DNA from 4 places in the Bowmanella denitrificans genome. Region 1 is predicted to be linked to each of the others. Evidence: predicted binding sites of a transcription regulator. Region 1 holds the regulator's gene; each other region holds the start of a gene.
The links. The regulator LexA, encoded in region 1, represses DNA repair genes until DNA is damaged. The targets are predictions, from matches to a motif close to TACTGTATNNNNATACAGTA.

Region 1 (8,240 bases):
GCGCTGGCGGCTTGCTACCCTTTTATGAAGCGTTACACACATTTGCCGCAATTCGTGCTTGGTGCCGCGTTCAGTTGGGCGATTCCCATGGCATGTATGGCCAGCCTGAGTTTTTTACCCTGGTGGAGCTGGTGGCTGTTTACTGCCAATATCCTATGGACGGTGGCCTACGACACTATGTATGCGATGGTGGACAGGGACGATGATCTTAGAATTGGTGTTAAGTCCACCGCTATCCTGTTTGGGCGATTTGACAAATTGATCATCGGCTGTTTACAACTGATGTTTCTCGGCATTCTGGCCTGGCTTGGCTTCTACCTGGCCTTTGGGGCGCTATACTTTGTCGGCTGGACTATAGCGGTATTGCTGTCCGGCTATCAGCAGTGGCTGATTGCCGGACGGGAACGGGAACCTTGCTTCAAGGCCTTCCTCAACAATCATTATGTGGGGTTGGCCATTACACTGGGATTGATACTCGATCTAGCTGTGCGGATGGTGTAACTGGTGCAGTTTCTGCACGATCCCGGAACTGACCAGAGACAGCACCATTTCTTTTAAGGCGGCACTTTGAGCAGACTGCTGTAACGCCCCGTCTTCGTCTGCTGCTACCAGGCCGTTGTCTTTGAGTGCATTCACAAAGCTTGAAAAGACGTTCTTATCGTAGAACTCTGGCGCATTGATGCCATTTACCGCACTCAGATGTTCTGCCAATTCGCGGCTCTGTTTCTCCAAGGTCGCGCGAGGGATTGATTGCTCCTTTTCCAGCAGTGTCAGTACGATGGCATAACGTTGTAAGGTTTGCTGGATGGTCTCGCTGAGTACTTGCAAAGTCCGGTAGTCCGCATCTGTGCGAGGTGGGGCAAGCAATTTGCCGTCAAGCTCTTTAATCAAGCCAAGTTCCAGCATCTGCTGCATTAACTGCTGACAATAGGTTGTCGCCTCGGTTAAGGTGAAATGCATAAACAGTTCACGCTTTAACAAAGGATAGATTGCCTTGATGTAATCTATCACTGCCGACTTTGGCGGCCCTGTCATTACTGCGGCGGCAATCAGGCTGGGTAATGCCAGCAGGTGCAAAATATTGTTGCGATAGTAAGTTTGAGTAATGGCACTATGTTCATTCAGTGACACTACCCGGCCAAATGCATCATCGCGGATACTGAACTTATTCAGAGCCAGGGTTTGTTTCAGCAGCGTATGACCATCAACATCAGGAATACTGCTTAACTGGCTATAGGGCGCCGCACGGAGCAGGGTCAGCAACTGATTAAGACTGCCAGCCAGATCATCTTCTTCCATTGCATGATTTTCTGCTGCTAACAGTACTAAGGAGCACAAGGCCATGCCGTTAATGGCGGCAGTCTGATTAATACGGCACATCACTTGATTGGCCAGATGGTTGACGGTGGGGGTGAGCCAGCTCGGTTTGCGTTCCACAGATAATGCATCGTCACGCCAGTTTGGCACCCGGCTGTCGAGATAACTGTTAAGCTGAATCGGTTCACCAAAACTCAGAAAACCATGACCATAATTCTTTAATTTCTTAATGGCGGAAAATACCTGCCAGAATGATTCTTTCTGTTTACTGCTGCCTTTTAGCTCTTTCAGGTAGCTACCTAATTCCATTACGTTCTCGTAGCCAAGATAGACCGGTACCAAACTCACTGGACGTTTTACCCCCTTTAACATGGCTTGTAATGTCATCGCCAGCATGCCGGTTTTTGGTGGTAACAACCGACCGGTTCGACTGCGCCCCCCTTCGGGATAGTACTTAACCGGGAAACCACGATTAAACAGAAACTCCAGGTACTCCTTGAAGACTGCGGTATAAAGTTTGTTACCGGCAAAGCTACGACGCAGGAAAAACGCGCCACCGCGGCGGAAGATTCCGCCCACCGGCCAGAAATTCAAATTGATACCTGCAGCAATATGTGGCGTGGCCAGTCCCTCATGGTAGATAACATAAGTCAAAAGCAGATAATCCATATGACTGCGATGGCAGGGGACATAGATGATTTCATGTCCGTTTTGCGCCAACTCACGGATGCGTGCCGCATTGTGCACTTCTATACCGTTATAAATCTTGTTCCATACCCGGGTCAGTAATCTGTCTGCCAGGCGAATGGTGCCTTCCCGATAATCTGCGGCAATCTCTTTTAAATAGCTCTCAGCCCGTTGTCTGGCTTGTTCAGCACTGAGCCTTTTATCCTGTTGTTCTTCAGTGATGGCATCTTTAACCGCTCTGGCGCCAAGAATGGCATTCTGCAGTTGCAAACGATCAATGCTGCGCGGCCCGGTCATCGCTTGTATACGGCGATAAAAATGTGTCCTGGCGACTCTGATTAACTTATGTGCAATGCGTTCATCACTGCCATTTTCTTCGAGCATGCGCCTGGAGGAAACGGCGCGGCTGAAATAGACAAAGTTGTCGCGACCTAAAAACAGCACAATAAAAAACTTTCGTAACCAACTTGGCGAGGCGCGGTCAGCCAACAAGTCAGACCAACCCGGTTTGGATTTGCCCGGAGCCCGGCCCCAGAAAATCGCCGTCGGTACTATTTGCATATCTATATCCGGCGTCTGCCGCTGCAACTGCAAAATATGTTGAAAGCTGTTCGCTATATCCGTTGCATGAATACGACGACTTATTAACCCCTGCGGTTCTTCCAGACTCAGGTTTGCCTGCAGCACCTGGCCGTTTAACTGCAAGGGGCGCAGGGGATCCGGTAAACCCAATTGCTCGGTTGCTTTCTGCAATGCAATCAGGTCGGTGGCAGAGTGGGTGTGCAACAAATAGATTATGGGTTTGTGTTGATCAATGCCCAGTTCCTGATGAATATCGGCAGGAATGCTTTTGGTTTTGACCAGCAAACGGGTTGGGTATTTAATCAGGTTTAGTAGCAGCTTGTGCAACCAGAACATCGCCAATGGACCTCCTGTAAAAGTGCGCGAAGCATAGCATCTTCTTGGTTTAATGTCCTTGTGCAGCATCAGCCCCTAGCATTTCAGACAGAATAAACAACAAGAGTTGCTATCTTGGTATAACTGGATATACTCACAGTAAAACTGTATGGAAAAACAGGCTTATGCGTCCACTTACACCCCGGCAGGAAGAAGTTCTGCAACTGATTAAAGATACTATGGCTCATACAGGTATGCCGCCTACCCGCGCAGAAATTGCCAAGCAGTTGGGGTTTCGTTCCGCCAATGCCGCCGAGGAACACCTTAAAGCTCTGTCCCGTAAAGGGGTGATAGACATTTTACCGGGCACGTCCAGAGGCATAAAGCTCAACATTCCAATGGACGGACAGGTTGAGGAGGAAGGCCTGCCACTCATCGGCAGAGTTGCTGCCGGTGAACCTATACTGGCACAACAGCACATCGAAACTCACTACAAAGTAGACCCGGATTTGTTTAAACCCAAAGCGGATTTTTTGCTCAGAGTGAATGGGATGAGCATGAAGGATATCGGCATTATGGACGGCGACCTGCTGGCAGTGCATCGTACCCTGGACGTGCATAACGGTCAGGTGGTGGTGGCCAGGGTCGATGATGACGTCACCGTCAAGCGTATTGAGCGACGTGGTCGAAGCGAAATTCTTTTACATGCGGAAAACGAAGAATTCGCGCCGATTAAAGTAGACTTAGCCACCCAGCCTTTTTCGATTGAAGGTATCGCGGTCGGGATTATCCGTAACAGCGATTGGATGTAATCACCTAACAATTATATCCAGGGACGGATGGTATGCCGATGTAGCAGGAGCACTCATCGGCGATATCCAGAGCCTGCTCTACAGGCGCTTCTGCCTGAACCATAGACCCCCATTTAATAGCCGCTCCTAATGGGCAACTTTCCCTGCACAATAAAACAATCAATAAATTAGCAGCTTAGCGAAAATTCGTGATTCCTGCTCACTTATGGTTAAAATTTGAGCGCTTGATTGTTATCCTCTCAGAAATCGCTGGACGCGCCCCGTACAGTTGAGTAATTCTTGTACTGCATTTAACAAAAATATAACAAGAAAGTGTCATTTTGTGTCCAACGGTACTTTCGATTTTCCGGGTTTCTGACACCGGAGTCTTTCAGTTCTGACATAGGAGACGTCACGTGGCCAGAAGTGTGTTGACCGCATTATTCGCAACCCTGCTGAGCGCTGCTGCCATGGCGCAGCCTTCCCAGTTGAACTTGCGCAAGGGGGTAACAGACATCAGTGCGCAGGTTTATGATCTGCACATGACCATTTTCTACATTTGCGTGGTGATTGGCATACTGGTCTTCGGCGCGATGTTTTTTGCGATGATCTTCCATCGTAAATCCAGAGGGGTAAAACCAGCCAATTTCCATGAAAGTGTCAAAGTGGAGGTGGCCTGGACGGTAGTGCCGTTTCTCATTCTTATTGGCATGGCGATTCCTGCTGCCAGTACTTTGATTGCCATGGAAGACACCAGCAAAGCGGATGTAACTGTGTTGGTCACCGGGTCTCAATGGAAATGGCACTATAAGTATATGGAAAACGAGGTGGAGTATTACTCGGTGTTGGCTACCCAACAGGAGCAGATTCACAACAAATTCAGCAAAGGCGAAAACTACTTGCTGGAAGTGGATCGTCCGCTGGTCATCCCCACAGATAAGAAAGTCCGCTTCCTGGTGACCTCTGATGATGTGATTCACTCCTGGTGGGTACCTGATTTTGCCGTGAAAAAAGATGCGAACCCAGGCTTTATTAACGAAGCCTGGGCCCGTGTTAATGAGCCTGGCATTTACCGGGGGCAGTGTGCAGAACTCTGTGGTAAGGACCATGGCTTTATGCCTGTGGTGGTAATAGCCAAGACTCCGGCTGAATACGATGCCTGGATTGCCGAGCAGGAAGCGATTCAGCGCAAAGCCAAAGAGGAAGAGCAAAAGCTTCTGGCCATGAATATGGACATGACCGAATTGATGGATTTGGGCAGTAAGGTTTACCAGAGTACCTGTGCTGCCTGCCATATGCCAAACGGTGAGGGGCTGCCGGGCGTGTTTCCTGGTTTGAAAGGTAGTGCCATAGCCACTGGCGATGTGCGCAAGCATATCGATGTGGTGGTCAACGGCGTTTCCGGTACTGCCATGCAGGCTTTTGGCAAGCAATTGAGCCTGAAAGAACTGGCCGCTGTGATTACATATGAACGTAATGCCTGGGGTAACAACACGGGTGAAACGGTGCAGGCCAAAGATGTCAACGCCGTCCAGACAGGCAAATAGGAGAATTATGATGAGTACCGCAGCAGAGCACCTGCACCACGACGAACATCATGACCATAAGCCATCCGGTATTAAGCGTTGGCTGTACACCACCAACCACAAAGATATCGGCACCCTGTATTTGTGGTTTGCCTTTATTATGTTCCTGATTGGCGGGGCCATGGCGATGGTGATCCGCGCTGAGTTGTTTCAGCCCGGCCTGCAGCTAGTGGATCCCAACTTTTTCAACCAGATGACCACAGTACATGGGCTGATTATGGTTTTTGGTGCGGTAATGCCGGCCTTTACCGGTTTAGCCAACTGGATGGTGCCACTGATGATTGGCGCGCCGGACATGGCCCTACCGAGGATGAATAACTGGAGTTTCTGGATCCTGCCTTTTGCGTTTTTGATCCTGCTCTCTTCGTTGTTTCTGGAAGGCGGTGGCCCGAATTTTGGCTGGACCTTTTATGCGCCGCTGTCCACCACCTACAGCAACGACAGCACGGCTTTATTTGTGTTTTCTGTGCATATTATGGGGGCATCCTCCATTATGGGCGCCATCAACGTTATTGTGACCATTTTTAATATGCGCGCACCAGGCATGACCTGGATGAAGATGCCGCTGTTTGTATGGACCTGGTTGATCACTGCCTTTCTGCTGATTGCGGTTATGCCGGTGTTAGCCGGGGCGGTGACTATGGTGCTGACAGATAAATTCTTTGGCACCAGCTTCTTTAATGCCGCGGGTGGTGGTGACCCGGTGCTGTTCCAGCATATTTTCTGGTTCTTTGGGCACCCGGAAGTCTACATCATGATTCTGCCGGCATTCGGCATTATCTCGCAGATTGTGCCAACCTTTTCACGTAAGCCATTGTTTGGTTATGCATCTATGGTGTACGCCACGGCTTCCATCGCATTGTTATCCTTCATTGTGTGGGCCCACCATATGTTTACCACGGGTATGCCGGTGGCAGCAGAGCTGTTCTTTATGTTTGCCACTATGCTGATTTCCGTGCCTACCGGCGTGAAGGTCTTTAACTGGGTGGCGACGATGTGGCGTGGCGCCATCAGTTTTGAAATTCCCATGCTGTTTGCCCTGGCGTTTATCGTGCTGTTCACTATAGGTGGCTTTTCCGGATTGATGCTGGCGATTACACCTGTGGACTTCCAGTACCATGATACTTACTTTGTGGTAGCACATTTCCACTATGTTTTAGTGACCGGGGCAGTGTTCTCCATTATGGCGGCGGTGTATTACTGGCTACCCAAATGGTGCGGTAAGATGTACGACCTGACGTTGGCCAAATGGCACTTCTGGTGTTCGCTGATCTCTGTCAATGTGCTGTTCTTCCCTATGCACTTTGTTGGACTGGCCGGGATGCCCAGGCGTATCCCTGATTATTCGCTGCAGTTTGCTGACTTTAATAAATGGGTCAGCATCGGTGGCTTTGCCTTTGGTCTGTCGCAGCTGATATTCCTGGCCTTGTTGATTAAAGCCTGCCGCAAACAAGGTGAAGCGGCCACAGATCAGGTTTGGGAAGGCGCTGAAGGACTGGAATGGGAAATCCCTTCACCTGCGCCTTACCATACCTTTGAAACACCTCCGGTGGTGAAGTAAGCCATGAATACGCCCACCCCGAATAATGGCAAGCTGGTGATCAAGTTAGTTGCCGTGGTGCTGGGCATGTTTGGCTTTGGTTTTGCGCTGGTGCCCTTGTATGACGTGTTCTGCGACGTGACGGGCATCAATGGCAAAACCAACCCCTATGCGGCGACCTATCAGGTGCAGGACATTGATACCAGCCGCACTATTACGGTGGAATTTATTACCCGCACCAATACCGGCATGCCATGGGAATTCAAAGCCAGAAGCAGGCAGGTTCAGGTTCATCCGGGGGAACTTAAAACCGTCGAGTTTTATGTGCGTAACCCAACCGGTAAAGATATCGTTGGCCAGGCCATCCCTTCCGTCTCACCAGGTACGGCAGCGTTGTACCTGAATAAGACAGAATGTTTTTGTTTTAATCAGCAGCCTCTGCCAGCAGGTGAAGAGGCATTAATGCCTATGCAGTTTTATGTGGATCCACAACTGCCGGAAGATATTGAGATATTTACTCTGTCCTACACTTTTTACGATGTGACTGAAACCGCGTCGACTGTGGCAATGAACCGCGGCTAAATGGAGAGCGACATGTCAGAACAACAATACGAAAAATATTATGTACCGGCCCAAAGCCCATGGCCCTTTGTCGGGGCAGTAGCATTGTTTCTCATTGCCGTCGGGGCTGGCAATTTTGTTATCGAATCCACCAAGGGCAAGGACGGCTACGGAGGTTGGATCCTGGTGGCGGGCCTGGCTGTGCTGCTATTTATGCTGGTCGGCTGGTTTCGCGATCAGATTGAAGAGTCTATGACGGGCATGCACTCCAGCCAGTTGGGGCGTTCGTACCGTCAGGGTATGAGCTGGTTTATTTTTTCTGAAGTGATGTTCTTCGCAGCATTCTTTGGCGCACTATTTTACGCCCGTATGATTGCTGTGCCCTGGTTGGGAGGCTCGTCAAACAATGCCATGACCAACGAGGTGTTGTGGCCGGGTTTCGAAGCTATGTGGCCCTTGGTTAAGACCCCTGATGGCACGACAACTGAGGCCATGGGCTGGTATGGGCTGCCGCTGATCAATACCGTGATTCTGCTGATTTCCTCCGTAACAGCGCACTTCGCTCATGTGGCGTTGGAGGAGGGAAAACGCAAACAACTGACGTTGTTCCTGGGGCTGACCATCTTGTTAGGTATCGGCTTTTTGACACTGCAAGTGGAAGAATACGTGCATGCCTATCGTGAGATGGGACTGATGCTGACTTCAGGGGTGTATGGCAACACCTTCTTTATGCTGACCGGCTTCCATGGCTTGCATGTTACGCTGGGAACTATTTTACTGATTGTGATGTTCTTCAGGGTACTTAAAGGTCATTTCAATAAAGACAACCAGTTTGCGTTTCAGGCTGCCAGTTGGTACTGG
Region 2 (8,240 bases), on a different contig from region 1:
GCAGGGCCAGTAGAGGACAACCGGCTGTTCAGCTTTCCTATCACCGGACATTACCGCTATTTTCATCAGTCTTCCAACCAACAAAACTGATAAAAGTGAAGCCGTATTATTAATATCTGAAAACAAAAAGGCCCGAAAACGGGCCTTTCTCACAAACAAGCTAATGCTTACAGTACATCTTCAGAAACGCCTTCCTCGGCTTTAACTGTTTTAGCCAATAACAGTTTGTCACGCAGTTGCTTTTCAATCGCCTGAGCAATCTCCGGTTTTTCCTTCATAAATTTTACTGCGTTGGCCTTACCCTGGCCGATACGTTCGCCATTATAGCTATACCAGGCCCCGGCTTTTTCCACGAACTTGTGCAGCACGCCCATGTCCACCAGCTCGGCTTCTTTGCTGATCCCTTCGCCGTACATAATATTAAATTCGGCCTGCTTGAAGGGGGGAGCCACTTTGTTTTTTACCACCTTCACGCGGGTTTCGCTGCCAACCACTTCATCCCCCTCTTTCACCGCACCAATACGGCGGATATCCAAGCGAACCGAGGCATAAAATTTCAGAGCATTACCACCAGTGGTGGTCTCGGGGTTGCCGAACATCACACCAATTTTCATACGGATCTGGTTGATAAAAATACATAGGGTATTGGAGCGCTTAATATTACCGGTCAGCTTACGCAGTGCCTGCGACATCAGACGAGCCTGTAACCCTACATGAGAGTCACCCATTTCACCTTCAATCTCAGCTTTAGGCGTCAGGGCTGCCACTGAGTCTACTACCACCACATCCACGGCGCCTGAACGCACCAACATATCGCAAATTTCCAGCGCCTGTTCACCGGTATCCGGCTGAGATACCAGCAGCTCTTCCACATTCACGCCAAGCTTACCAGCATAAACAGGGTCAAGTGCATGCTCGGCATCCACGAATGCGCAGGTTTTACCCATTTTCTGGGCCTGGGCAATCACTTGCAGTGTTAAGGTAGTTTTACCAGAAGATTCAGGACCGTAGATTTCCACTACCCGGCCACAAGGCAGGCCGCCAATCCCCAGCGCCACATCCACACTCAAAGAGCCAGTGGAAATAGCTTCAATATCCATCGCCTGGTTATCGCCCAGACGCATGATGGCACCTTTACCGAATTGTTTTTCAATTTGTCCCAGGGCGGCTGACAAGGCCCTGGCTTTATTATCTTCCATTGGTCGCTCCTTCTCTGAGCAGGTTGACAGTCGTCATTTATTGAATGCAAGTATACTGTATAGCCATACAGTTACAAGAGCTTGATGGAAAATTTGTGTAGATTGGCGTTTAATAGGGTGCCGCCCCTGCGGCTATACCAACAAGGGCGGTGCCTGGCGGCGATGCTGTTACTTAGAGAATCCTCTATTGCCATAACGTCTGGCAAACTTCTCTATGGGTAAACCATTGCATTGCACGTCGTCAACCCTACCATTAAACATACTTTGCTTAACCTTCTCATAGACCTCCCTAGAGGTCACTGCAGCAAAGCACAGCTCGGATTCGCGGCTATCCTGAGTCTTCTCGAAGGTGTACACCACAACAGATTTGCCCGAGGTGTTGTCGCGGTATTTCTTGGCAAATTCTTTTAAGGTCATGCCGTTACAGCTGAAGGTTTGCAATTCTGTTTGGTTAAATCCAAATTCTTCAGCTTTGGCTTCCATTGCAGCATCAGATTCAGCAGCAGCAATGCAAATCGCAGTTAAATTGGAATTGTCGCCACTAACCAAATCAGCAGCCAAAGTGAATGGACTGGTGCACAGCGCCACAACGGACAAAACAAGGAGTGATTTTTTCATTATTGGGTTTCCCAGATTGAATAATTATTATCATTAACAGTCGGTCAAGTGGAACCGATGTTAATTAAACCTAATCCAGGAATACCAGTTACGCAAAATCATCCATAAAATAACCATTAATCAACTGGTTGCTGTTCAATAACAGGCCATTCTGAGCGAACTTAGCGCCCATATGTCAGTATGGATACTTGTTGCTTGCTGCCGGCCCAAGTGCAACCGTTAACGAATAGCTTCAGCCCCAAACCTCAGGGCAAATTCCACCGCTTGCTGGCGAATTTGCTGTCTATCGCCCTCAAAGCGCTGCAGAACACTTTTTGTTTCGCCCTTCAAGGCCAAGCCAAACCACACAGTGCCAACCGGCTTCTCCGGGCTGCCACCATCCGGGCCCGCAATACCGCTTACGGCAATGGCCATGTCAGCCTTGGCGGCATTTAATGCCCCCTGAGCCATTTCTTCGACGGTCTGGGCTGATACTGCGCCGTGCACCACCAGGGTGTCAGTTTGCACACCAAGTAAATCCTGCTTGGCCTGATTAGAGTAGGTGATAAAGCCGCGTTCAAACCAGGAGGAACTTCCAGAGACGCTGGTAATGGCGTATCCTATGCCCCCTCCGGTGCAGGATTCAGCGCAGGTCATTGTCCAACCCTTTTGTTTAAGGGTGTCGCCCAACTCACCGGCCAGGCGCAGGCTCGTTTCTGTCGTCATCTTTTCTAATCCCGACAATAACAAAGAATAGCGTCATTATGCCCTCTGATAATTTTGCCATGCAAGCCGGTCTTTTTAACCAACAGCAGCTCGCCCAGCATACGCCGATGATGCAGCAATATCTGCGCATCAAATCTGAACACCCGCAGATTCTTTTGTTCTATCGTATGGGTGACTTCTATGAACTGTTCTACGACGACGCCAAACGGGCCGCCCAGTTGCTGGACATCTCGCTGACGGCCAGGGGTAAATCCGGCGGCGATCCGATTCCCATGGCCGGTGTGCCTTACCATGCCGTGGAAGGCTATCTGGCCAAATTGGTCAAACTGGGACAATCCGTGGCGATTTGTGAGCAGGTTGGTGACCCGGCCACCAGCAAAGGGCCGGTGGAACGCAAAGTAACCCGTATAGTCACCCCAGGCACTATCACCGATGAGGCACTTTTAGAAGACCGGCGAGACAACTTGCTGGCTGCTGTTTGGCAAGACAAGGCCGGTTTCGGCTACGCCACGCTGGAGTTATCCAGTGGCCGTTTCAGCCTCTGTGAACTGAAAAACGAAGAAGCCCTGCAAGCAGAATTACAGCGCACCCAACCCGCTGAGCTGCTGTATCCCGAAGGCATGGCAGCATTTAACCTGATTGAACAACGTCGTGGCCTGCGTCGCCGCCCTCAATGGGAGTTCGATCTGCAAACCGCCATTACCCAGTTGAACCAACAGTTCGGCACCCGCGAATTAAGCGGCTTTGGTGTAGAAAAAGCCGAGTTGGGTCTGTGCGCCGCTGGCTGCGTAATGCAATATGTCAAAGATACACAGCGTGCCGCCCTGCCGCATATTCGCGCCATTCGTCTGGAAACTCAGGCGGATACCGTGCAAATGGACGCCGCCACCAGGCGAAATCTGGAATTGACTCAGAATCTTGCCGGGGGCATCGAAAATACCCTGGCATCGGTACTGGACAAAACCAGCACCGCCATGGGCAGCCGCTTATTGCAGCGCTGGATCCACCGTCCACTCACCAATATTCAAACCCTGAAGCAAAGGCAAGACTGCATTCGGGCCCTGATAGACGCCGATATCAGCGAACTGAAAGACTATCTGAAGCAGGTCGGCGACATGGAACGGGTATTAGGGCGTCTGGCTTTGCGTAGCGCCCGGCCCAGAGACTTTGCCCGTCTGCGCCAGGCTTTTGCTCAGCTCCCTGCTATTCGTACTTTTTTGGCCAGCCTGGACTGTCCGCCTATGGACAACCTAGGCAGGGAAATCAACGAATTTCCGGCCCTGCTCGACTTACTGGAACGGGCAATTATCGACAACCCGCCGGTCCTGATCCGTGATGGCGGCGTGATAGCCCCCGGTTTTAACGCCGAATTAGACGAACTCCGAGCACTGTCCAAAGGTGCCACAGATTATCTGGAGCGTTTGGAAGAAAGGGAAAAACAGCGTACTGATATTCCCACTCTGAAGGTCGGCTTTAATAAGGTGCATGGCTACTATATCGAAGTCAGTCGCGGCTACGCCGATCTGGTGCCACCAGAATATGTACGTCGTCAGACCCTGAAAAACAATGAACGCTACATTATTCCTGAGTTGAAGGAGTATGAAGACAAGGTTCTGACCAGTCAGGGCCGCGCCCTGGCCCTGGAAAAGCAACTTTACGATGCGCTGTTTGATGAATTGCTGCCACAACTGTTTGAATTACAGCTTAGCGGTGCTGCGCTGGCCGAACTGGATGTATTGAGCAATCTGGCCGACTGCGCCCTGCGTTTTGATTACCAGCGTCCACAGTTCAGCGAAGAGCCAGGTATCCAATATGATCGCGGCCGCCATCCGGTGGTGGAACAGGTGCTTAACGACCCTTTTATTGCCAATCCACTGGCCCTTGGCAATCAGCGCCGCATGCTGATTATTACCGGGCCGAATATGGGCGGTAAGTCTACCTATATGCGCCAGACCGCTCTGATTGTGCTGATGGCGCACATGGGCAGCTTTGTGCCAGCCGAAAATGCCCGGCTTGGCCCGGTGGACCGAATCTTTACCCGCATTGGCGCATCAGATGATTTGGCTTCCGGTCGCTCCACCTTTATGGTGGAAATGACCGAAACCGCCAATATTCTGAATAATGCCAGTGCCAACAGCCTGGTACTGATGGATGAAATCGGCCGCGGCACCAGTACCTATGACGGCCTATCACTGGCCTGGGCCACGGCCTGTTATCTGGCCGAAAAGATTCATGCCTTTACCTTGTTCGCCACCCATTATTTTGAAATGACGCAACTGGCTGACAGCATGCAACAGCTGGCCAATGTACATCTGGATGCGGTGGAACATGATGATGGCATTAGCTTTATGCACGCCGTGCAGGAAGGCGCAGCGGACCGGAGCTACGGTTTGCAAGTGGCCATGCTGGCTGGCGTACCTAAGCCCGTGATTCTGGCAGCCAAGGCTAAATTGCAGGAACTGGAGCGGAATGAGTCCCAGCCGTCGGGTAACATCGCCCCTGCCCCGCCAGCCCAATTGGACTTTATTCAGCAACAAGACCCGCTACGCAAGCATCTTAAGCGCCTGAATCCAGATGAACTTAGCCCCAGGCAGGCATTGGATATGCTGTATGAATTGAAACGCCTGGCCCAGGATTAACCTCTGCCACTTGCAGGGCGCAGCCTGGCTTCGCCCTGCATGTCTCTCACTGCGCTGACCATGCAAGATTTCGACCTGATTCTGGTGTTTTAGATTGAGAGATATCCGCTATTTGCGTATACTGTTTTCCCGTCCTGATAAGAATTCCACGCGCCTCCATGCTATCCACTTCTGGTGGATTCGTTTGCGTTGTGGCATGGATTTTCGATTAACTCCCAAGTCTTAGGTTTCGCATGACAAACTATATTTTCGTGACGGGTGGTGTGGTTTCATCACTGGGTAAAGGTATTGCTGCCGCTTCCCTGGCTGCTATTCTGGAGGCCCGGGGCCTGAAAGTAACCATGCTGAAACTGGATCCTTATATCAACGTGGATCCAGGCACCATGAGCCCAATTCAACACGGTGAGGTGTTTGTTACCGATGATGGCGCCGAAACCGATCTGGATTTGGGCCATTACGAACGCTTTATCCGCACCCGCATGACCAGCCGCAACAACTTCACCACCGGTCGGGTGTATGAAGAAGTGATCAAACGCGAACGTCGTGGCGACTATCTGGGTGCCACCATTCAAGTTATTCCGCATATTACTAATGAAATCAAGCGCCGGGTGATTGAAGGTGCCGAAGGTGTGGATGTCGCCATTGTCGAAATTGGTGGCACAGTGGGTGATATTGAATCCCAGCCCTTCCTGGAAGCTATTCGTCAACTAGGCACTGAAATTGGCCGCGAGCGCGCCATGTACATGCATTTGACCCTGGTGCCTTATATGGCCGCCTCTGGTGAAGTGAAAACCAAGCCGACTCAACACTCAGTGAAAGAGCTGCGCAGCATTGGTATTCAACCGGATATTCTGGTCTGTCGCTCCGAAGCCCAGTTACCGGCCAATGAACGTTCAAAAATCGCCCTGTTTACCAATGTGGCAGACAAAGCGGTTGTCAGCTTAAAAGATGTAGACAGTATCTACCGCATCCCAGCCATGCTGAAATCTCAGGGCCTGGATGAATTAGTGGTTAAACGTTTTGGCCTGAGCTGCCCGGAAGCCGACCTGGCAGAATGGGAGCAGGTGCTATACGCCGAGTCCAATCCCAATGGCGAAGTGACCATTGGCATGGTGGGCAAATATGTGGCGCTGCCGGATGCCTATAAGTCAGTGAATGAAGCATTAAAGCACGCCGGGTTAAAAAACCGCCTGACGGTCAATATCCAGTATATTGATTCGCAGGACATTGAGAGCAAAGGCACAGACTTACTGGCTGGCCTGGATGCTATTCTGGTGCCCGGCGGTTTCGGTGAACGGGGTATTGAAGGCAAGATTGCCGCGGCCCGCTACGCCCGTGAGAATAAAGTACCGTATCTGGGTATCTGCCTGGGTATGCAAGTGGCGGTGATTGAATACGCCCGTAATGTGGCTGGTCTTGAAAATGCCAACAGCACCGAGTTTGATACCAGTACGCCAAACCCGGTGGTAGGCCTGATTACCGAGTGGCTGGATGCCGACGGCAGCACCGAAACCCGCACCGAAAATTCCGATCTGGGTGGTACCATGCGACTGGGTAGCCAGTTGTGCCATTTGATCAAAGGCAGTAAAGTGCATGCCATGTACGGCAGCGAAACGATTTATGAGCGTCATCGCCACAGATACGAAGTAAACAATAACCTGCGTCCACAAATCGAGGCAGCGGGTCTGAAAGTGACGGGATTGTCCACCGACAAGCGTTTAGTCGAAATCATCGAAATAGATGATCATCCATGGTTTGTCGCCGGCCAGTTCCACCCTGAGTTCAACTCTACCCCGCGCGATGGTCATCCTTTATTTGAAGGGTTTGTGGCCGCCGCCGGGCAACATCATAAAAGCAATAATTGATGGGCGTAGCCTGCTACGCCTGAGCGAATAATAATATCGCCCAGCCGGGCGATTTATCTTTTATATTCAGAGGCAACAATGTCACAAATCAGTAAGATTATTGGCCGCGAAGTGATGGACTCACGCGGTAACCCCACGGTTGAAGCAGAAGTTTATCTGGCCAGCGGCGCCTGGGGCCGTGCTTGTGCCCCCAGTGGTGCCAGCACCGGCTCCCGTGAAGCACTGGAGTTGCGTGACGGTGACAAAAGCCGTTACCTGGGCAAAGGCGTATTAAAAGCCGTCGCTGCAGTGAATAATGATATCCAGGCAGCCCTGCTGGGTAAAAACAGCCACGATCAACAAGCTATTGATGCCGTGATGATTGAGCTGGATGGCACCGAAAACAAAGAGAAACTGGGTGCTAATGCCATTCTGGCCGTGTCACTGGCCAACGCCAAGGCCGCCGCCATGGATAAAAACATTCCGCTTTATCAGCATATTGCCGAACTGAACGGTACGCCGGGTCAGTACAGCATGCCGGTGCCAATGATGAATATCATCAATGGTGGTGAGCACGCCGATAATAACGTGGACATTCAGGAGTTTATGGTACAGCCCGTGGGCGCGGCCAGCTTCCGTGAAGCCCTGCGTATGGGTGCCGAGATCTTCCACAGCCTGAAAAAAGTGTTGTCAGCTAAAGGCCTGAATACCGCCGTGGGTGATGAAGGTGGCTTTGCTCCTAACCTGAAATCTAATGAAGAAGCCCTGGCCGTAATTGCTGAAGCGATTGCTGCCGCCGGTTACGAGCTGAATAAAGACGTGACCCTGGCGCTGGACTGCGCGGCCTCCGAGTTCTACCACGATGGCAAATACGACCTGAAAGGTGAAGGCAAAGTATTTGACTCAGAGTCTTTCGGCGATTACCTGGCTGAACTGACCACCAAGTACCCTATCGTGTCTATCGAAGACGGTCTGGACGAAAGCGACTGGGACGGCTGGGCCAGCCTGACCAAGAAGATTGGCAACAAAGTGCAGTTGGTGGGTGACGACTTGTTTGTGACCAACACCAAGATCTTAAAGCGCGGTATCGACAACGGCATCGCTAACAGCATTCTGATTAAATTTAACCAGATTGGTTCACTGACCGAAACCCTGGAAGCCATTCGTATGGCCAAGGAAGCCGGTTATACCGCGGTGATTTCGCACCGTAGTGGCGAAACAGAAGATGCCACTAT
Region 3 (8,240 bases), on a different contig from region 1:
AGTAGTTCTCGTTACATTTACCATTAAGCCTGTGTTTGTTGATTTGGCATTGGATAGATGGCGAGAATTTCCAACCGTTTCTGGTTCCAACTGCATGGCTGGTTCGCTTTACCAGTATGGCTGCTATTCAGTTTTATCTGTCTGAGCGGCACTATCGCGGTGCTTAGCCATGAGTTAACCTGGTTAACCAACCCGGCGGCCCGTGCCGATAATCCGCATAAGTTACCGGCTAAACCTGTTGCAGAACTGGTGCAGACGGTACAGCAGGCGCATCCCACTGCGGCAGTGGGAGCGGTGATGGTATTTGAACCCTATCTGGTAAATGCGGTGGTTTTCACCGACGCAGACAAGCCCCAGGCCATTGCCTACGTCAATCAATACAGTGGCGAAATTCAGGCGGTGGAACAAGGGCTGACCTTTATCGGCTTTATGCGCGCCCTGCATGGCTGGCTGCTATTTCCCTGGCATGGCAGTTACAGCATAGGCTATTACCTGGTTAGCCTGATGTCTGTGATGATGCTGGGCTCGCTGATTACCGGTCTTATTGTTTACAAGCATTTCTGGCAGGCCTTTACCCGGCCGAAAATACGCACCCATCAGGGCCTGCGTACTCTGCTGGCTGACCTGCATCGTTTAGCCGGCGTCTGGTCTATCTGGTTTTTACTGATAATGAGCCTGACCGGGCTTTGGTATTTAGTACAAGCGATATTCTGGCACGCGGATATCGATATTGAACCCCATGCGCCGCTGGTGGCAGCGTCTCAGTTACCCAGCCAGCTTGACTCAAAGCCCACCCCACCCATTGACTTTCAACAGGCGATGGACAAGGCCAAACAGTTGTACCCACAATTCGCCCCCGCCTACTTGCATTTGCCCGAGCACAATCGTGATATGTATCAATTGATGGGTGGTGGCGATCATATTTTCTATGATCAGTATGCTTACCAGGTCAGCGTTAATCCCTGGACCGGGGAAGTGGCTGACAGCCGCTCACCTGCTGATATGAATACTCTTCAGGTTATCAGCCATATTGCCGACCCTCTGCACTACGGTACCCTTGGCGGGCTGTGGACCAAGATCCTGTGGTTTGTATTTGGTTTAGTTTTAAGCGGCATGTCGATTACCGGCTTTATGATGTGGGGACGTCGCACCTTAAAAGGTGCCAGTAAGTCCAGGGCTCAGGTGGTACAGGCAGAGTTGGGAGAGACCGTCTGATGGCAAGGCTGAAAAACACCTTCTGGCAACGCAATAAATATAAATTAAGTGGTCTGATTCTGGTGCTCCCTTTCTGGTTTCTATATCAGAGCCTGAATCCGGAATTTCCACCTGCATTGGAAAGTCGTCAGGCGGGTCCTTTTTTGGTGACCCCTATGCCTTTTGATCACAAGCCACCTTATCAACATCACGATGAGTTTGTTAAAGACTTCCTGCTGACATTTAACCAGGGGGATATCGCCGATATTCGCCAGGCTTATCTGAATATTGGGCCAAGCCCGCTACCTTTAGCCACACTCCAGCAAGGTGAGTCCGGTATATTGCATGGCAGCCGCCATGGTCAGCATGTACATGCCATCGCCAAGCCAAAGTTAGCAGCAGAGGATCGCATCTGGCTGGTAATCGAAGACTGGCAGGGCAATCAGTACCAAGCGCAGTGGCCAGTGCCGACAGCGCTTTTTCTGCCATAGCATAGGTTGTCAGCAATAGGGTAAACTCCCGGTTTTTTTGCAAGAGACTACCAATGTCAGACGCTGTGTTAGCGGCAGAAGCAACGCCATCTGTACAACATATTAAGCTGGATTATGCCCAGGTTCGTCAGACCATGCAGGATGGCGACATATTGCTATTTGGCGGGACCAACGCCTTTTCTCGTTTAATCCGCTGGGCCTGCAAATCAGACTATTCACATGCAGGTATTGTGGCCTGGTGGGGCGAGCGACTGATGGTACTGGAAGCTAAGGGGCCGGGCGTAGTGGCCAGCCCGATCTCAGACAATCTCTGTCACTATGCTGGCAATATTGATTATTTCAGACTCAGGCCGGAACAAGCTCTGGACCCTGCTGCACGCAAGAAAATGCTGGATTTCGCTTTGTTACAGCTGGGTAAGAAATACAACTTCTGGCAACTGGTACCCTTCTTTTTCAGGCTGGTGTTGAACAAGCTGCACAAATACCGTGGCTGGCAAGATCACGATATTGCCAGCGCCTACTTTTGTTCTGAGTATGTTTCCGCCATCTATAGCAGAGCGGGTCGTGACTTGGATATTCTGTACCCTAATCATTTCACCTCGCCCCAGGCCATTGCGCAGTCCACACTACTGGAAAAAGTAGGGCGGCTGCGTTAACTATCTACTTGCTGGCGGCTCCCTGATAACCCCAACGGGCCATTAATTGCTGGTCGATATCAAGGTGGTCAAGGATACGGGCCACCACAAAATCCACCAGATCCTGGATGGATTGCGGTTGGTGATAAAAGCCCGGGCTGGCCGGCATAATGGTGGCGCCAAGATTTGACAACTTCAGCATGTTTTCCAGATGCAGGCTGGACAAGGGCATTTCTCTTGGCACCAGCAGCAGTTGCCCTCTTTCTTTAAGCACGACGTCCGCCGCCCGCTCAATCAGATTGTCGCTGGCACCCACCGCAATAGCAGACAAAGTGCCAGTAGAGCAGGGGCATACCACCATTTGCTTCGGAGCCGCAGAGCCCGAGGCCACGGGTGAGAACCATTCATCCTTGCCAAATACCCTGATTTGCTCTGGTTGGGCCTGATAACGCTCAATCAGCCAGGCGGCTGCTGCATCTGGCTTGGCCGGGATTTGCAGATTCTCTTCGGTGGCCAGTACCACTTTGGCCGCTGAGGAAATCAGTACAAATACCTGGCAATTAGCTCTTACCAGCAATTCCAGCAGGCGCAAGGCATAGGGCGCTCCCGAAGCACCGGTAATGGCCAGGGTAATCTGTCGGTCAAAGGCCATGCTGGTTCTCCAATGCATTGAGTAGTTTCTGATGCAGGCCGCCAAAACCGCCGTTACTCATCACCAGAATGTGGTCGCCGGGTTTGGCTTCGCGAATGACGGCTTGTTGCAATGCGTCCATATCGCGATACACCTGACTGGGTACGGTGCTGGCCTGGCAACTTTGCTGTAAGGACCAGCGAAGTCCCTCAGGTTCAAATATAAAGGCGCTGTCTGCCTGTTGCCAGGCGTTTGCCAGTTGGTCTTTAAAGATGCCCTGTTTCATGGTGTTGGAACGGGGCTCCAGCACCGCCAGAATGCGGGCGTTGCCCACCTTGGCGCGCAGTCCGGCAATGGTCAGGGCGATGGCGGTGGGGTGATGCGCGAAGTCATCATATAAGGTGATATCCGCTACCTTGCCTTTGACTTCCATACGACGTTTTACGTTTTTAAAGCTGTTCAATGCCTCTATGGCTAATGCAGGTTGCACCCCAGCATGACGCGCCGCAGCCACAGCCATCAGAGCATTGTGGCGATTGTGTTCGCCCTGCAGTTGCCAGTCTATGCGGCCCTGTTTGATGTCATTCAGCAGAATGTCAAAGCTACTGCCATCGGCCGAAACCTTGGCTAATTGCCACTCTTTACCGGTACGCTGTATGGGGGTCCAGCAGCCCATCCGTAATGTATTTTCAACATTGTCATCAACGGCAGGAGAGATCACCAGACCATTACCCGGCACCATACGCAGTAAATGATGAAATTGCTTCTGAATGGCGGCCAGATTGTCAAAGATATCGGCGTGATCAAATTCCAGATTATTAATAATCAGGGTGCGCGGGCGGTAATGCACAAACTTAGAGCGTTTATCGAAAAAGGCGCTGTCGTATTCATCGGCCTCAATGACAAAAAAAGGTGAGTCGCCCAGGCGGGCTGAGATACCAAAGTTTTCCGGTACACCGCCAATCAGAAAACCGGGATTAAGCCCGGCATGCTCCAAAATCCAGGCCAGCATACTGGCTGTGGTGGTTTTACCATGGGTACCGGACACGGCAAGCACCCAACGGTCTTTGAGCAGATTCTCCAGCAGCCATTGCGGGCCGCTGGTATAGGGCAGATTGCGATCCAGCACATATTCTACAGCCGGGTTGCCGCGGCTCATGGCATTACCTATGACTACCAGATCGGGTGCCGGGTTTAATTGCTTAGGGTCATAACCTTGCGTAAGACTAATACCCAACTGTTCAAGCTGAGTGCTCATGGGAGGATAAACATTGGCATCGGAGCCGGTTACGCGATGGCCGAGTGCTTTGGCCAGCGCGGCGATCCCGCCCATAAAGGTGCCGCAAATGCCGAGAATATGTATATGCATAATTAACAGGTCAATTCTAATCTGCGCCAAGCCTATCAGAAACTTCGACTTTGAATAATACCTGTGACCATGCCCGGCGACATCTGTGGTCAAACTGGTTACAATAAAAGAACAAAAATAAAAACAAAGCCCTACGGCTTAGATCCATGGGCAGTCCCTACATCAATAAAAATTCTCTAAGGTCTGAAGTTTATGAAACGACTCAACACACAGTTACAGGAAGACGGTTGTCCCCTTGAACTTATTCTGCTTATTCGCACCTTGTTGGCGGCCTGTAAGGAGATATCCTTCAGGGTCAGCCAAGGTGCTCTGGCCGGCGTACTGGGGTCTACCCTGAGTGACAACGTGCAGGGCGAAAGGCAAAAAAAGCTGGATGTGATCTCTAACCAAATTCTTAAGGATATCCTCAGTGAATCTGGCTATGTCAAAGCTATTTCCTCTGAAGAAGAGGACCATGTCATTGGTTGCAATCCTGACGGTAAATATCTGATTAGTTTTGATCCGCTGGATGGTTCTTCCAACACCGACATCAACAGCCTGATCGGGACAATTTTCTCTGTGATGCATGCACCGCAGTGGATGGAACCTGATGATCCATCTGCCTTTCTGCAGCCGGGCACTCAGCAAGTAGCTGCAGGTTACGTACTGTATGGCCCGTCTACCATGCTGGCCATGACCACAGGTCGGGGTACACATTTATATACCCTGGATAAAACCCACGGTGGCTTCCTGCTGACCCGCAACAATGTGCAGGTTCCGAAGGAAACCCAGGAGTTTGCTATCAATACTTCTAACCAGCGTCACTGGGAACCTTGCATGCAAGAGTATGTGGCAGATCTGCTGGCTGGTGATCAGGGCCCAAGGGGCAAAAACTACAATATGCGCTGGGTGGCGGCCATGGTAGGGGACATCCACCGGGTATTGTGCCGGGGCGGTATTTTCGCTTACCCCTGGGATAACCGTGAACCGAACAAGCCAGGTAAACTGCGCCTGATGTACGAAGCCAACCCAATGGCATTTCTGATGGAACAAGCCGGTGGCGGCGCGTCAACTGGTCGGGGTCGTATTCTGGAAGTGATGCCTACCGACATTCATCAGCGTGTACCTGTATTGCTTGGCTCGGCCGACGAAGTGGAAGCCTGTGTCAGCTATTACAAAGACTAATTGCGGCAAATGATTCACCCGGCCGCTTGGCCGGGTATCAGGGCTGTTTATCTTTCAAATATCGATCTCGTTCACATCCAGCCCCAGGCGTTATTGGATCAGGCCTGTTTCTTTTCCAACTTCACCACTTCGGCTTTTTCTTCTTCCAGTAAACCGGCTGCGGCACTTCCTTTAAGCAGCTTGCCAACCGCATCTTTGTTTTGCGCCAGCATAACGGACAGTTCTTCCATTACAGACTCTTCCAGTTTAATGCCCTTGGCCTGAATATAGTCAGCCAGGTTGTCGGCAACATCCAGCATCTTGTCATAGAGATCCGCCTCTTTTTTATCTGTTGTCACCAGCTTCTCTACCCCTTTGTGCTCAACCACATAGCGTACGATGATGGCCATCACAGCCTCCTTTGTTGGAAATCTGTTCAGAAGATTAACATGATTACTGTATAAATAAACAGTTATTTTTTGTGATTAAGATTAAATCTTCTATGCAAACGAAAAAGGCTGCTACTGCAGCCTTTTTGGGGGATAGCGCTTAAAGCAGCGGTGCAATCACCAGACTGACAATGGCCATTACGTTAATCAGGATATTCATGGCCGGCCCGGAGGTATCTTTGAATGGGTCACCTACAGTGTCGCCCACCACGGCGGCAGCGTGTACTGGAGATCCTTTGCCACCGTGATTGCCCTTCTCAACATATTTTTTGGCGTTATCCCAGGCGCCGCCAGCGTTTGCCATCATCAATGCCAGCAGCACACAACCCAGCAGTGCACCGCCCAGCATGCCACCTAAGGCATGGGGACCAATGCCAAAGCCAACCAGTGGCGGTACGGCAACAGCCAACACCCCAGGTAGAATCATTTTCTTTAATGCTGCGGTGGTGGCAATGTCCACACAGCGGGCAGTATCAGGTTTGGCGTCGCCTTCCATCAGGCCTTTTATCTCGCGAAACTGGCGACGAATTTCGTGGATCATTTCAAAAGCAGCATCACCCACAGCGGTCATGGTAATTGAGGCAATTAAGAACGGCAGGATACCGCCTATAAACATACCCACCAGCACTTCAGGATTGCCTAAATGCAAAGTGAAACCGGGATAGTGATGGGTCATAGTTTCCACAAAAGCGGCGATGATGGCCAGCGCAGCAAGGGCCGCCGCGCCAATGGCGAAACCTTTACCGATGGCCGCAGTAGTGTTGCCCAGTTCATCCAGCGAGTCGGTAATTTGCCGGGTTTCTTTGCCTAGCCCACCCATTTCTGCGATGCCGCCAGCGTTATCAGCCACCGGGCCGTATGCATCAATGGCCATGGTGATACCCACGGTCGCCAGCATACCCACGGCCGCGATACCTACGCCATACAGGCCAGACAGGCTGGTGGAAATATAGATAATAGCACTCAGCGTCAGCACCGGGATCACCACAGACTGCATACCGACCGACAGGCCGGTAATCATGACGGTTGCAGGGCCGGTTTCACCGGATTTAGCTATTTTACGAATCGGAGAAGCCGCTGTGTAATACTCTGTCACCAGACCTATGACAATACCACCCACAGCGCCAGTGACCACTGAGCACCAGACATGGTAGTCAATGCCCACCTGCTGAATAACAAAATAAGCGGCCACGACAAACAGTACTGCTGCACCTATGGTTCCGGCACGCAGTGCAACATCGGGTTTACTGGCCGACATGGCCTTGACCAGTAAAATACCCAACACCGAACACAGTAATCCGGTTGAAGCGAGCGCCAGGGGCAGAAACATCATAGACTCCCGGCTGCCGAGACCATCCAGCGCCATGGTGGAAGCAATAGCGATGGTCGCAATCATCGCGCCGCAGTAAGACTCGAATATATCTGAGCCCATTCCAGCCACGTCACCCACATTATCACCCACATTGTCGGCAATTACGCCTGGGTTGCGAGGATCATCTTCAGGAATGCCGGCTTCAATTTTACCGACCAGGTCAGCGCCTACATCTGCGCTCTTGGTGAAAATTCCGCCACCGACCCTTGAAAACAATGCCACACTGGAAGCTCCCATACCAAAACCATGGATAACATGGGCCGTGGCAGGATCTCCACCAAAAAACCAGTACAGCATGCCCAGTCCCAATAACCCCATGGATGCCACACATAATCCCATAATGGAGCCGCCCATAAAGGCGACGGACAGGGCTGCGGCTGCACCCTGGTCGTGTGCGGCCTGGGTGGTACGGACATTGGCCTTAGTGGCGGTGAACATACCTATATAGCCAGCCAAAGCAGAACAAATGGCACCTACAGCGAAAGCGATAGCGGTATTGGCACCAAGTGACAGATATAAGGCAATGCCCAGAACCAGGGCGAAAATAAACAGCATCTTGTATTCACGGTGCATAAACACCATTGCGCCGAGGTGTATCTGATCAGCAATGCTGCCGATAGCTTGATTGGTAACGGGTATGCGTTTAATCAGTAGATAAATAATTAACGCGAAGAGCAGGCCAACAAGACCCAATACGGGCGGTATATAGAATATTTCAGTCATAGCTTCCCCAAAATTAAACAAGGCACAGCCGTGCGATTTGCACGGTGGGCTGGTCTCAGGGGCCTGGCTACAACCTCAACAAAGTAGCTAACCCCTTTGTTTTTACTTGGCTTTTTTTAGCAACAGTCGCAACCACTATAGACCCCTGATGGAAGCTTGTCAGCAATATTTGCAGAAATTTTGCCCACCTAATCAGACCGCTGTTGAGTTCTGAGTTGTTTAAACAGGTAAAC
Region 4 (8,240 bases), on a different contig from region 1:
TCCTTTTATGTACTACTTCGACAGCGAAGGTAACAAGCAGTTGGGCTCCCCGGGCCCTGAGCCAGCGAATGGCGTACCAGTAGCGACCCATAGGGATTACAGCGCAAAAAATATCAGTCAGCTGAAAAACCGGGGCATTGAAGTAGAAATAGACTATCGTCTTGGTGCTTTGTCAGCGTATCTGGGCTATTCCACCATAAATATGGATGTTTTTGGTGTACCGAATTTCTTCCTGGGGACGGTGGAGCAACAATGGCAGCCATATAGCGAAGCACCAGCAGACAAGATGACTTTGAATCTGAATTACCAGTTACGGCCGGATCTTAATATTGGCGGGCAGATGTTGGCCTATGGGAAACAGGACAGGCTGTCCCAGCTGTACCTTGAAAATGGTTATGGTACTGAATCCTACCGCGTGTTCAATTTGAACCTGAGCTATCAGGGGCTGGGCGTGTTCGAAGGGGTAACGCTGGTGGCTGGGGTGGACAATCTAACTAACGAACGTTACTTGCGAGCACCGGCTAGTGAAGCAAGAGATCCTGCTGAAGTGGGCAGAAACTACAAAGTCAGTTTGTATTATCAATTCTAAAGAGTTGATCGAAACACTAAAAAAGCCCGCTACTCTTGCTGATATTTGTGAGTAGCGGGCCCTCCACGCTTAACACTTTTCTTATCCCTTAATGGGGCAGTATTTATAAAACCCAATACTTGTTTGTTGGATATATTATAGGCCTAATAGTTCCCGGGCATTGGCGATTGCTGTATCCGTCAACTTATCGCCAGCCAATAGTCTGGCCAGCTCTTCAATACGTTGTTGTTGTTCAAGCGCCAGCATATGGGTTTCTGTGGTTTTACCATCACTGAATTTGGTGACCAGCATCTGATGCTGAGCACAAGCGGCTACCTGAGGTAAATGGGTCACACACAATACCTGCAGCCTTTCTCCCAATCTTCGCAGTAACTGCCCTACCACTGATGCGGTTGGCCCGCTAATGCCGGTGTCCACTTCGTCAAATATCATGGTGGGCACCTGGTGACTGGCACTGGCAATAACCTGTACCGCCAGGCCGATACGCGAAAGCTCACCACCTGAGGCGACTTTTTCGAGCAGATCAGCGGGCTGGCCTGGATTGGTGGCCACCATAAAATGAACCTGATCCAAACCATAGCGGCTGGCTGCTTGCTCGGCGGTAAAATCCACTGCAATACAAAAGCAGGCCTGGTTCATATTCATCAGCCTGATTTGGCTTTGCACCTCACCCGCCAGCTTTTGCGCGGCTTTTGTACGGGATTCACTCAATGCTTGTGCCGATTCAATATAGGCTTGCTGCAACGCATCAAGCTTACTGGCTAATTCGCCGAGCAGGTCATCATCCTGTTGTAACTGAGCAAACTCATCCAGTAACTGCTGGTGGTATTGGTAAAGTCCTTCCGGCAATATCTGGTGTTTGCGTGCCAGCTCCATCGCGCGGGAGAAGCGTGCTTCCACTTGCTGCATCCGGAAAGGATCTACTTCAAGACTGTCTATATAATCACGTAGTTGTTGCGACGCTTCGTCCACCTGAATATTGGCTTCGGTCAACATCTCTACTATTGGGGTCAGGCTGGCATCGTGTTCCTGTAGCTCTGAGAGTCTGTCTACTGCGTGCTGAATAATCGACAAGGCATTGATATCATCCGCATCGTATAACTGGTGAAAGCTCATTTGCGATTGTTCCAGCAATGACTGGCTATGGCTCAATCGTTTATGTTCCACTTCCAGTTGCTCGAATTCCCCTTCTTCAATGGCAAATTCGTTTAATTCCTGAACCTGATAATCCAGAAGCTGACGTCTGGCTTCACGTTGTTGCTGACTCTCCTGCAAGGCTTGATAGTGTTTGCGGCTTTCCTGTAACTGCTGATAACAAGCGGCCACCTGTTGTAACAGGGCAGGGTGGGCAGCATAGCTGTCCAGTAATTCGCGCTGTACATCCGCTTTGAGTAATTGCTGGTGGGCGTGTTGGCCATGAATATTCACCAGATACTGCCCCAGGTTTTTTAACTGCTGCAACGATACGGGGGAACCATTGATATATGCCTTGGAACGCCCTTCGGCAGAAATAACCCGGCGGATAACACATTCTTCGTCATCTTCCAGTAGTTCCTGATCTGCAAGCCACTGCCGGGCAACAGGAAGAGTTGGCAGAGAAAAGCACGCAGTAATCTCCGCTTTATCCGCTCCTTTTCTTACCATGCCGGCTTCTGCCCGGTCTCCAAGGCACAACCCCAGTGCATCTATTGCAATGGATTTACCGGCACCGGTTTCACCGGTAATGGCGGTCATCCCCTGTTGAAAGTCAATTTCCAGCGATTGGACAATAGCGAAGTTACGTACAGAAAGTTGCAGCAGCATATAGTTACCTGGTTATCCATACAGATTTATATGTAACTATATACAGTATTTTGGGCTTGTCTATACAGTAGCGGATAAATAATTTTGTAATCAGCAACAACCAAAGTCTGAAGCTGGCTTATCCAGATATACCTTTTGCTTCCTGATGCCTGATTATTGCTGGAAGGTCTGCTTCACTCAGGCCTGAGTGTCTACAACCGTCCCTACGCGCTGATTGGGATCGGGTTGACTACGCTGATTTTCCAACTCTGCCTGACGTTGCTGCTGGTCTGCCTGCCGCACTTCCTGCTGCTCCTGGCGGGGTTGTGGCTGTACACTTTGTACATTGGTACCTGAGACTGAACCGACTTCCATTTTAATTCACCTTGTTTTGGAATCTATTGGTTGACAAAGTGTAGACCAAAGTGGGTTTATTGGCTTGCCAATAGAATAGGCTCAAGTTGTTTACGCATAAACTCGGCAATCAATGGCTGTGCTTCTGCATTGGGATGAATACGGTCTTTTTGCATCAGCTCTGGCTTAAGCGCAATATCTTGCAGCAAGAATGGTAACAGAGGCACCTGATGATTGTCGGCCAGCTCATTGTAGCTGTCGGTAAACATTTTGGTGTAGCGTCTGCCGTAGTTGGTGGGAATTTGCATCTGTTGCAGCAGCACAGATACCCCATTTTGGCGGGCCAGTTCGATCATGGCGCTGATATTGTTTTTAAATTTGTCTACCGGGTAGCCGCGTAAACCGTCGTTACCACCAAGTTCTATCAGCAGATGGCTGGGCTGGTGTTGTTCAAGTAAACGTGGCAGCCGTGCCAGGCCACCATCGGTGGTTTCGCCACTGATGGCAGCATTAACGACAGTTATTCCTTTGTCCTGCCACGAATTTTGTAACAAACTCACCCAGCCTTGTTCTTGCTTCATGCCATAGGCTGCGCTTAGGCTGTCACCTAATACCAGTAATTTGACCTGCGCCGCCTTTAGTTGATCCGAAAAGCACAGCAGCGGTATAACAATCAGGATAACCTTGAGAGCAGAATACACGATGACGTTGACCTCCAATATGATTAGTACCAAGGCCATTACCAAAATAGTGACAACCAGCCAGGGTGAGTTGCAGATCCTTCAGCCTATCAGTTTTGATGTCAAGGCCGGTGAGTCTGTTGCCATTGTCGGTGCGTCAGGCTCCGGCAAGTCCACTTTGTTAGGTTTACTGGCCGGACTGGATCAGGTGTCTGCCGGTGAGATTATTCTTGATGGTCAGCCCCTGCACGCTATGGATGAAGAACAGCGCGCCAGGCTGCGCGGTGAAAAAGTCGGCTTTATCTTTCAGAGTTTTATGCTGGTGCAAAGCCTGACCGCACTGGAAAATATTATGTTGCCTGCTGAAATTGCCGGGCTCAGCGATGCGCGTAAACGTGCCACTGAGGCACTGGAACAAGTTGGTTTGTCGCATCGGGGTAATCATTATCCCAACCAGCTCAGCGGTGGTGAGCAGCAACGGGTGGCTATTGCCCGCGCGTTTATTACTCGTCCCAGAATTCTATTTGCCGATGAGCCGACCGGAAATCTTGACGCCGCTAACGGTGAAAAAATCGAAAATCTGTTGTTTGATTTAAACCAGCAACTGGGAACAACATTGATTCTGGTCACGCACGACAGCGAATTAGCTGCGCGCTGTCAGCGCCAGCTTCGCATGCATGGTGGTGTATTGGAGGAAGCGCCGGTGTCTGGCTTTGAGGATAAACGCCATGCGGGTTGATGCAATGTCGTTAAGCTTGTCCTGGCGGTTGTTTCGTCATGAAGCCCGGCGTGGTGAACTCACCGTAATTTTGCTGGCTATCGTGTTGTCTGTTGCTTCTGTGTTGTCGCTGTCTCTTTTTAGTGAGCGTCTGCAGTCGGCCTTGACCGACAAAAGTGCCGAGTTTCTGGCTGCAGACCGCCTGCTGGGCTCAGACAAGCCGGTGCCACCAGAATGGCTGGAAGAAGCCACACAACGTGGCCTTAAGGTCGCCCAGCGCAATCAACTGCGTTCCATGGCATTTGCCAATGACAAAATGATGCTGGCGGATGTCAGAGCGGTAGACAAACAGTATCCGCTGAAAGGTAAGGTTAAAATTTCCGAGACGCCCTTTGGTCTGCCGCAAGTGACTGATAGTTTGCCTCAACCAGGGGAGGTCTGGATTGGCTCGCGATTGTTCCAGGTTCTGGGGGTTAATCTTGGTGACCAACTGGAAATAGGTGATAAGGCATTTGTGATTACCCAGGCGGTGATTGAACTGCCTGATGGCGGCTTTAGCCTGTTTGGTGGCGATCCTGTAGTGTTGATGAATCAATCGGATTTAGCTGCTACCAATGTCACCGGACCGGGCAGTCGCACCGACTATGATTATCTGTTTGCCGGTGATGATGCCGCCCTGGATGATTATTACGAATACCTGAAACCTCAGCTTAATCGGGAGATCCATTACTGGCGCTCGGTTAAAGATGACGATTCACCACTGGGGCGTTCGGTTAAACGTGCCGAGCAATATTTTCTGCTGGCCAGCCTGCTGGCCATTGTGCTGGCCGCCGTGTCTATTGCTGTGGCGGCACAGCGATACAGTCAGCGCCATTACGATCCTGTTGCCATTATGAAGACCCTCGGCGCATCCGCCGCTTTGGTGCGGCGGGTATATTTACTGCAAATTCTGTTTATCACCGCCTTGGGTATCTTAATTGGCGGTATTGTGGGCTATGGGGTGCAACAGTTCATCGCCAGTTTAATTGCCGAAAAGGTTCAGGTGGCACTCGACAGCTGGTACTGGCGACCATTTTTAATCGCGGTATTTACCGGATTGGTATGCGCCATGTTGTTTTCACTGTACCCGCTGATGAAGCTCTTTTCTGTACCTCCCTTAAGAGTCTTGCGCCGCGATCTTGGCGCCAGCATGGGTTCCAGAAGTGTGCAGTTCGCCGTGGCCGGTTTGGCTATTTTTCTGTTGATGTGGGCTTACAGCGGCAATTTGACTATCAGTGCTATCCTGCTGGCTTGTGGGCTATTGTTAGTGGTGGCGCTGATGCTGGTGACGCTGGGGTTAATTGCCCTTGGCCGCAAATTGGGGCAGGCAAGAATGGGCGCTTGGCAACTGGCCTGGGCACGGATTTCCCGTCGCGCCATGGACAATTCGGTGCAGCTTATCAGTTTTGCGGTCACTATTATGCTGCTGTTGGTGGTTCTGGTGATGCGCAATGATATGGTGCAGCAATGGCGCGACCAGTTACCCGAAGGTACGCCCAACTATTTTATGATCAATATTACCGAAGGACAGTTGCCACAGCTCGAACAGCATTTTCTGGCGCGAGGCGTGAAAGTTGAACACTTCTATCCCGTGGTTCGCGGTCGCTTTGCCGCCATCAATGACGAAACAATCCGTACCGATGTTAGCAAAGAGGCAGACAGTAATAGCCGCGGTCGTCAAGGGTTGGGGCGCGAAGCCAACCTTACCTGGAGCAATCAACTACAGCACGAAAACCATGTGGTAGAAGGGCAGTGGCATGGCGGCGCTGCGCCGGGTGAAGAACCCAGGGTGTCGGTGGAAAAAGAAGTGGCCGAGCGTCTGGACATCAAGATGGGGGATAGGCTGACCTTTAATATTGGTAGCGAAGTGGTCAGGGCCCGGGTGACCAGTATCCGGGAGGTCAACTGGCAAACCATGCAGCCCAATTTTTTCTTTGTGCTGGAGCCATATGCGATGGCGGAGTTTTCACCTACCTATATCACCAGTTTTCATCTGGATACTGAGCACAAAGCCAAGCTGGCAGAGTTGATGGCACCATTTCCCACTGTCAGTCTGTTTGATGTGGATGCCCGCATTAATCAATTGCGCAGCATCGTAGAGCAAGTGTCGATGGCAGTAGAGTTTATTCTGTTTCTGGTACTTTGTGCTGGTACTCTGGTATTAGTGGCGCAGGTGCAAGCCAGTATGGATGAGCGTATGCAGGAGCTGGCGATATTACGAACACTGGGGGCCAGGGGCATACTGATCAGAATGAGCGTGGTGTTAGAGTTCGTTATTATCGGCTCGGTTGCCGGTTTTATGGCGGCAATGGCCAATGAGCTGGCACTCTATCTGCTGCAGACTCAGGTGTTTAATATGCAGGCCGGATTCCACTTTCAATTCTGGCTGTTAGCACCCTTGGTTGGTGCGCTGGTTGTCGGAATACTGGGGGCGCTGAGTTGCTGGCGATTGTTGTCTTTCAATACCAGCGATCTGCTGAGACGGATGATTTAGAATAAGCCTCAACATATGTTGAGGCTTACTTTTTAGCCCTTTATCAGATTCAGCAATGCTTTATCCAATTGCTGGAATTGGAAATGAAAGCCAGCCTCTTCCAGGCGTTTGGGGATCACCCGTTGGCCGTACAGTAATAAATCGGACATTTCACCAAACAGGCCGCGAAGTACAAATGCAGGCATAGGGAATAAACAAGGCCGCCCTAATGTTTTAGCCAAAGTCTGGCTGAATTTGGTGTTCGTCACCGGGTTCGGCGCGCAAAGGTTATAGGGCCCCTGGCAATCCGGTGTTTCAAGCAAAAAGCGCATGGCGGCCACCATATCACTGATATGGATCCAAGGCATAAATTGCTTGCCACTGCCCATTCTTCCCCCTAATCCCATGCGAAAAGGCGGCAGCATTTTAACCAATGCGCCACCCTTGCGGCTCAAGACAATCCCGGTTCTGAGCAAACATACCCTGGTACTGGGGGACTGGGCTTCCAGGGCGATTTTTTCCCAGCGTTCGCAAAGCTGATGACTGAATTCGTTATGCGGGCTCTGATGATATTCACTGATGAAGTCATCGCCCTGGCGTCCGTAGTAGCCTACGGCTGACCCGCTAAGGAAGACCTTGGGTGGATGCACGCTGGACTGGCAGAGTTCCACCAGTTTCTCGGTAAGTTGCCAGCGGCTCTGACAAATCCGCTGCTTTTGTTCTTCACTCCAGCGCTTATCTGCGATGGGCTCTCCGGCCAGATTTATGACAGCATCAAAGCCATCCAGGTTTTGTAGTCCCTTAAGTGAGGATATCCAGGCAGCCCGCCGCCCCAACGCCAGTTCGGCCTCGGCCAGATTGCGGGTTAACACTGTGACCTGATAGCCTTCTGGCAAACGGGACAATAGTCTGGTACCAATTAGCCCGGTGCCGCCAGTCATCAAAATCTGCATAATGCCGAAAAATCCTTAGCTGTTCAGGCCTTGCTACAAGATAAGCACAGAGAGACAGAATCAGCAAAACGCAATGCGTGCGGTTTATCCACTTCTGCTTCGGCATGGATAACCCAGGGATGCTCTGCGGCAATAGCCAAGACATCTGAGGTGAGTTTCTCTAGCAGCGAAAATCGGTTGTTTTCCACCAAATCGATAATGCGTTTGGTGATAGTACGATAGTTCAGGGCATCCTGCATATCGTCGCTATTGGTAGCCTGTTCAGCACGGTATCTGATAGTGACATTAATTAACACGTCCTGCTTGTTATCAATCTCGTCCTGCTTAATGCCGATAAAAGTGCGTAAGCGCAGGTTCTTGATACGAATTGTGGCTGGGTTAAGCTGCATCTGAGTACATCCGTTAATGACTTAATTTATTTTAAACACAGTGGCTTTTTGGTAATTTTGCCACAACCTGAGGCCAATCTCCTTTGAATATGGAAATTAAACGTTCGTCTTCCTCCAAAGTTCTGCTGACTATGGCAGCGCTGGTCATCATTCTGGCCGGTGTAAAAGCCGCCAGCACGATCCTGGTGCCTTTTCTGCTGTCGGTTTTCATTGCCATGGCCTGTAACCCGTTGATTAATTGGGCCAGTCGCTATCGGGTACCA

Region 2: recA (recombinase RecA) is a predicted target of LexA. The motif match lies at 1,253-1,272, and genes of this name have one in related genera.
Region 3: ABD028_RS21505 (YebG family protein) is a predicted target of LexA. The motif match lies at 5,918-5,937, and genes of this name have one in related genera.
Region 4: recN (DNA repair protein RecN) is a predicted target of LexA. The motif match lies at 2,399-2,418, and genes of this name have one in related genera.

The regions. Positions count from the first base shown of each region.
Region 1 is NZ_BAAAEI010000003.1:34,531-42,770, forward strand. It holds gene ubiA (4-hydroxybenzoate octaprenyltransferase) at 1-501, shown strand, start outside; gene plsB (glycerol-3-phosphate 1-O-acyltransferase PlsB) at 481-2,922, opposite strand; gene lexA (transcriptional repressor LexA) at 3,087-3,713, shown strand; gene coxB (cytochrome c oxidase subunit II) at 4,163-5,239, shown strand; gene ctaD (cytochrome c oxidase subunit I) at 5,250-6,839, shown strand; gene ABD028_RS02450 (cytochrome c oxidase assembly protein) at 6,843-7,400, shown strand; gene ABD028_RS02455 (cytochrome c oxidase subunit 3) at 7,413-8,240, shown strand, end outside.
Region 2 is NZ_BAAAEI010000007.1:62,480-70,719, forward strand. It holds gene ABD028_RS08570 (DUF1287 domain-containing protein) at 1-90, shown strand, start outside; gene recA (recombinase RecA) at 168-1,199, opposite strand; gene ABD028_RS08580 (hypothetical protein) at 1,368-1,817, opposite strand; gene pncC (nicotinamide-nucleotide amidase) at 2,037-2,522, opposite strand; gene mutS (DNA mismatch repair protein MutS) at 2,561-5,161, shown strand; gene pyrG (CTP synthase) at 5,395-7,026, shown strand; gene eno (phosphopyruvate hydratase) at 7,105-8,240, shown strand, end outside.
Region 3 is NZ_BAAAEI010000031.1:50,452-58,691, forward strand. It holds gene ABD028_RS21475 (PepSY-associated TM helix domain-containing protein) at 58-1,215, shown strand; gene ABD028_RS21480 (hypothetical protein) at 1,215-1,685, shown strand; gene ABD028_RS21485 (YiiX/YebB-like N1pC/P60 family cysteine hydrolase) at 1,739-2,341, shown strand; gene ABD028_RS21490 (flavin prenyltransferase UbiX) at 2,346-2,972, opposite strand; gene mpl (UDP-N-acetylmuramate:L-alanyl-gamma-D-glutamyl-meso-diaminopimelate ligase) at 2,962-4,320, opposite strand; gene ABD028_RS21500 (class 1 fructose-bisphosphatase) at 4,513-5,484, shown strand; gene ABD028_RS21505 (YebG family protein) at 5,583-5,873, opposite strand; gene ABD028_RS21510 (sodium-translocating pyrophosphatase) at 6,013-8,007, opposite strand.
Region 4 is NZ_BAAAEI010000010.1:223,549-231,788, forward strand. It holds gene ABD028_RS10600 (TonB-dependent receptor domain-containing protein) at 1-589, shown strand, start outside; gene recN (DNA repair protein RecN) at 725-2,392, opposite strand; gene ABD028_RS10610 (hypothetical protein) at 2,570-2,746, opposite strand; gene ABD028_RS10615 (arylesterase) at 2,803-3,465, opposite strand; gene ABD028_RS10620 (ABC transporter ATP-binding protein) at 3,446-4,144, shown strand; gene ABD028_RS10625 (ABC transporter permease) at 4,134-6,656, shown strand; gene ABD028_RS10630 (TIGR01777 family oxidoreductase) at 6,689-7,588, opposite strand; gene folX (dihydroneopterin triphosphate 2'-epimerase) at 7,612-7,977, opposite strand; gene ABD028_RS10640 (AI-2E family transporter) at 8,067-8,240, shown strand, end outside.